Metabacillus sp. KUDC1714: one gene and its partner. The protein of the gene in region 1 interacts with the protein of each later gene in a pairwise test. Links are inferred from orthologs where the notes say so. Each region holds a gene or a part of one and is shown on either strand. Other genes may lie near its edges.

Region 1 (2,966 bases):
CTGAAGCTGTTGCCAAGCACATATTAAAGGTCCATCAATATAATGTGTCATGTGCAACCTCTATCTCACAAAAAGCCGCATATGAGGCACTTACTACAGGTATTGATGATGCAACAGTTATGAAGGATGCATATCAAGAACGATTAGAATATGTATATACCCGTTTGGTTAAGATGGGTTTTGAAGTTGTTAAACCAGATGGAGCTTTTTATTTGTTTCCTTCTATAAAGAAATTCAATCAATCTTCCTTCGATTTTGCACTATCACTAGTTAAGAATGCTGGAGTAGCACTAGTTCCTGGTAGTGCGTTTTCTGAATATGGAGAAGGCTATGTTCGGCTTTCTTATGCATATGCTATGGAACAACTAATTGAAGCTATGGACCGGATTGAAAATTATGTGAAAAGTTTATAAGATTTTACTAAAACAGCGGCGAAGAAGCCGTTGTTTTAGTATGAAGGAAAGGGTTTGAGCCCGCTTAAACTATTTATTTTGCCCATATTAGTTTAGTTGGGAATGAAACACTCAAACTCCTCCTTCATTTTGATACCAAAATGAAAAATATTATACCGCTTTAAACAAAGACTAAATTCACCATTCAAGTTCATCCACATGGAATTTCAACCGTAAACGTACTACCTTCCCCTAGTTTACTTTCGACAAAAATGGTCCCATTATGATCCTCAATGATTTTGTATGTGATCATTAACCCTAAACCATTTCCTTTTTCTTTTGTTGTCAAAAAAGGCTCACCTATACGTTCAATTAGTTCAGAAGGTATTCCTTCTCCTTCATCTTTGACAATAATGCTGACATTTTTGTCATATCGTTTTGTGTGAACTGTAACCTTTCCACCCTTAGGCATCGCATCAATGGCATTTTTAAATAAATTGATAAATACTTGCTTAAGTTGATTTTGATCACAATTTATCATTATATTTGAATTATCATGTTTTTGTTCAATTGAAACACTATTCAAATTAGCCTGTGTTTCCAAAAGCATCGAAACATCCTGCAGTAATGTTACTAGATTAGCTTGCTTAAATTTCGTTTCCTGTGGCTTTGCAAGCATAAGCAGCTCACTCAAAATCATCTCAATTCGATTTAATTCTGAAAATATAATATGAAAATATTGATTATGATTTTTCAACTCAGGATGCATAATTTGTAAAAATCCTTTAATTGCAGTTAAAGGATTCCTGATTTCGTGAGCAATTCCAGCTGCTAGCTGCCCAGCAATGGAAAGTTTCTCAGAGCGAAGCATTAATTCTTCAGTTTTTTTACGATCTGAAATATCTCGTAAAATGACTTGAACAGCTTGTTCACCGAAATAGGTTGTTGGAATACACACCATTTCTGTATAAATTGTTTTATCCTCAAGAATTGTCCAAGATTGATTTGTTACATTAACCTCTGATTTTCCCGTTAAAATACTTTCTAATGATTCCTTCATTTGCTTATGATCATTTGGATGTAAATGTTCAAAAATATTTTTCCCAAGCATTTCTGGATAATCTCCAGCTTCGAAGAGCTTTACACCTGATTCATTCACAAACACCCATTTATCTTGATGAATTACCGCAATTGTATCGATCGAATTGTCGATTAATCGTTGGTATCGTTCCCTACTTTTCTGGAGGATTTTTTGAAAGTTTCTCCTTGAAGAAATATCAGTTAATACGATTAATTCTGCTTTTTGATTTTTGAAGGTTGTTAGATTAGCTGTTACTTCTACACTAATTTCCGTACCATCAAGTCTTCTCCACATTTGTTCAATAATGCCTATTTTTTCGCCATTATGTAACCTTTGAATTCGATTTTTAACAATATCATGGTAACTTTTATCAATAAAGTCAGCTGTATGCTTACCAATTAGTTGATCCTTAGAACTTGCACCAAGTAGATCCTTAAACGCCTTATTTACATAGCAAATTTCACCAAAAATAGACAAATACAATGGACTAGGTAAATCCTCTAGTAAAAGATCACCATCCACATTACCAATTGTATGATCACTATTACTTTCAATACGATCATTTGAATGAGTAATAACCAAATTAGTTTTCAATGCTCTCATTTTAAGAACAATTTCTTGCCCATGCTTAGAGACATTACTTCGAATAAAATCCACAGTTGCCTCAAACCATATATACCTTCCGTCTTCATGTAAAAAGCGAAATGTACAGGAGTTCAAATGATGCTCATTAAAAAAATAACTCTCAATTAAAAACAAATCTTCATTATGTATAAAATCTTTCATATATTTTCCGACTAAATCATCATTTGGATAACCCATTTGTTCAATCGAATTTGAAGAAATATATTGGAAGCGTCCGTTTGATGAAACTACAGCATATACTTCTACATCCTGTATTACTGTATCTACATTTGTTGCTTTACGATCCATAGCTTCCCCTCCTTTTCATTACCTCTTCACTAGGGAATAAGTATAAATAAAGAAAATATTAACTGTGAAACGAGATGGCTGACGCCTTACGCCACCATTGATAGAAGATCGAAACATTGTTGCACTTACGTAGTACCTACCCTTTAAAATTAGCGAGTTGACTAAACAAATGGATTAAAGCTTGTACCAGACTAGCTTAGCCTTAGCCCTTACCAAAAATGTAAAACATTGCGTTACTATATTATTATTCAATTTCAATTATTAAAAATCCTTTTTTAGGATATTCTTGACTAAAATTTTACATTCCTTGAGATGAAAGCGTTAGTTTATAAGATTATCTAATATATAGATTTAATAGGATAACTTAAATTTATAAGTCTTAACGTTAATATTAAGTGTACGTTGTTATAAACTTTTGTCAATATAGAAACCTTTATCCCTTTATAATTAACGACCATTCTACCAATTGAATGTTCATCATTTAACGCGAAAAACCCTTTATACCTCCTACTATATATCTACTAGTCAAGAGTTCAATGATTTTCACTTTGGATCACCAA
Region 2 (2,871 bases), 3.7 Mb from region 1 along the record:
CTAATTCCTTAGCCTCTCTTTTCATCCAATTGATTAGCTTTTGATGTTTTACTGACTTTGGTAAGATATCACTTTTGTTTCCTATTAAGAGAATTGGATTACCTCCGACAAAACGCTGAATTCCTTGAAGCCAACTTCCGTTAAAATCAAAGATATCAACAATTTTTACTATTAATCCATTTGTTTCACCAATGCCATGTAAAATCTTTAAAAAGTCATCATCTGTTAATGAGACATCTTGTATTTCATTATAATTTTTCAGCCGAAAGCAGCGTTGACAAATAATATCATCTTTTTCTAACGCACTTTCAGGAGCAAAACCAAGTTTTTTCGGGTCTTCTGTTTGTATGGAAACACCGCACCCTATACATGAAAATTGTTGTTCTGACACGATTCTATTCCTCCCACTGAAGCATTCCTTTTCGTTTCAAGCTTTCCATAATTCTTCGCTCGATTTTTCTGTTAATTCTAGTGAAGAAACCGTCTGTAGAAGCGACAGGAACAACTAATATCGTTTGAAAGCCGGTACGATTACCACCTAACACATCTGTTAATAGCTGATCACCAATGACAACAACTTCAGCTTTTTTTAAGTTCATCTTTTTAGCTGCTCTTAAAAAAGCTTGACCCATTGGTTTCCTAGCCTTATGAATAAATTTGATATTAAGAGGCTCAGAAAATGCTTTTACCCTTTTTTCATTATTATTTGAAACTATGGTAATATCCATTCCTTGATCTTTAACCTCTTTAAACCACTCTAACAATTGTGGTGTTGCATTCGGTCGATCCCATTCGACTAGTGTATTATCTAAATCTGTAATGATTCCTTTAATGCCATTTTCTTTTAACTTTCGTGGTGAAATATGAAAAATACTCTTGACATATTCACTAGGTAAAAATAGTCGTAACATGAGTTTAAGCACCTCATTATTCATTTTTTTGCCATCTTACATCATAACCAATTTCGCACGTACTTTCAAAAGAAACTTATACTATATGCATAAAAGCTTGAATAAATTATAAAAACTTTTCGACAAATTCCGGGTCCCTTCAACAGTTGTGGATAATATTATACACATTATCCCCTCTGAAATACCTCACTTTTTACACCTTATAAACAATATACCCACAGTTTATCCACTAATATCTGTGGATAAGAGAACGGTTGTTCTATCAAATTATTCATGTTAGATTTAAATCAATAACAAAATATAACATATTAGGAAATTCCATAATGGAATGAAATAAATGTTAGGAGGTGTAGAGCCAATTTGTTGGCCGTCAACCATGCGTAAACTTTCTGACGAATTGTTAATTGAATCTTATTTCAAAGCAACTGAAATGAAACTACATGATGATTTTATAGAGCTAATCACAATTGAAATTAAACGCCGTTCATTAGGACATGTACTTAAGGCTTCTTCTTAAAATTACACGCCGTTTAACGGCTCTTTTTTTTGTTTTTAACTAATCAAACTTTTATTCCTTAAGATTACAGTTTTAGTATTTCCTTTAAGACAAGTATGTATCATATAATTAGTGAATGTTATTATAACATTTGTTTACATACACCACTATATTTTTATGAATTAGCTACATTGTTCATAAAGCTTGAATGGTCCTAGACATTTTGCATAAGGACCATTCGGGACTACTAACGAATATGATTATAATAATAATATCCTCCACCAATAACGAGCAATAAGATTAACAAAACAACGATAAATGCATACCAGTAGCTATAACCTAAGCCTCCATATGTTGGATAATACGGATATGGACCTGGACCATAAGGTGTATAACCATACATAACTGATTCCTCCCTTATTTATTTGATACCATATAAATATGAACATTCCCCCATAAACGTTTAGGCTCTTGTCACATCGATGTCCAAAATCAATAAATCTTTAAAATAGTCGCTTAGAATTTTATCTTCTTTCATTGTACATGCACGAACTACCTTCCTCACACATAAACATTACTTATAGGCATTTGCCTACATAAAGATTTAGTGGAGGTGGAGGTATGTCAGGGCTCATTACAGCACTAGGGTTTTTCGTAAAAGAATTAGTGTTCTTAGTATCTTATGTAAAAAATAATGCCTTCCCACAGCCTTTGTCTGCGACTGACGAGCAGAAATATTTGCGACTTATGTCAGAGGGTGATGAGTATGCGAGAAACCTTTTAATCGAACATAACTTGCGACTCGTTGCTCACATCGTAAAAAAATTCGAAAACACTGGGGAAGACTCCGAAGATCTTATTTCAATTGGTACAATTGGATTGATAAAAGCAATTGAAAGCTATTCACAGGGAAAGGGTACAAAACTTGCAACATATGCAGCTCGTTGTATAGAAAATGAAATCCTCATGCATTTAAGAGCTTTAAAGAAAACAAAAAAAGATGTTTCCCTACATGATCCAATTGGCCAGGATAAAGAAGGAAATGAAATTAGCTTAATTGATGTACTGAAATCAGAGAATGAAGATGTTATTGATACGATTCAGTTAAATATGGAGTTAGAAAAAGTGAAAGAATATATTGACATTTTAGATGGGAGAGAAAAAGAGGTAATTGTCGGCCGGTTTGGATTAGATTTAAAAAAGGAAAAAACTCAGCGAGAAATTGCAAAAGAGCTTGGTATTTCAAGAAGCTATGTTTCTAGAATCGAAAAGCGAGCACTTATGAAGATGTTTCATGAATTTTACCGTGCTGAAAAGGAAAAAAGAAATCGAAAAAAGGAATAAGTGATTAAAAAGAGAAGAGTAGCCACTCTTCTCTTTTTATGTGCTTATTCTTACTATAACTGTTAACTACCCATACAAAATAAGCTAGGCAGAATCCTTCTCTACAATTAAATGTACTAA

Evidence for each region. Proteins that work in one complex are often made in the same cells at the same time.
Region 2: the proteins of HUW50_RS18365 (region 1) and sda interact in binary tests that used the Bacillus subtilis proteins (3 or more experiments, as listed by UniProt). The link is inferred for Metabacillus sp. KUDC1714 from one-to-one orthologs.

What each region holds. Positions count from the first base shown.
Region 1 is NZ_CP055263.1:4,002,152-4,005,117, reverse strand. Bases 6-2,891 are described here. They hold HUW50_RS18365 (PAS domain S-box protein), read right to left. Parts: upstream 2,407-2,891; coding sequence 604-2,406; downstream 6-603. Other genes in these bases: HUW50_RS18370 (aminotransferase A), read left to right, coding at 6-413. In the rest of the region: more of HUW50_RS18370, read left to right, coding at 1-5. UniProt on the Bacillus subtilis protein: Phosphorylates the sporulation-regulatory proteins spo0A and spo0F. It also autophosphorylates in the presence of ATP.
Region 2 is NZ_CP055263.1:259,805-262,675, forward strand. Bases 67-2,857 are described here. They hold sda (sporulation histidine kinase inhibitor Sda), read left to right. Parts: upstream 67-1,287; coding sequence 1,288-1,428; downstream 1,429-2,857. Other genes in these bases: yqeH (ribosome biogenesis GTPase YqeH), read right to left, coding at 67-391; HUW50_RS01330 (YqeG family HAD IIIA-type phosphatase), read right to left, coding at 396-911; HUW50_RS01340 (hypothetical protein), read right to left, coding at 1,655-1,810; sigK (RNA polymerase sporulation sigma factor SigK), read left to right, coding at 2,029-2,751. Also shown: more of yqeH, read right to left, coding at 1-66. UniProt on the Bacillus subtilis protein: Mediates a developmental checkpoint inhibiting initiation of sporulation (by preventing phosphorylation of spo0A) in response to defects in the replication initiation machinery.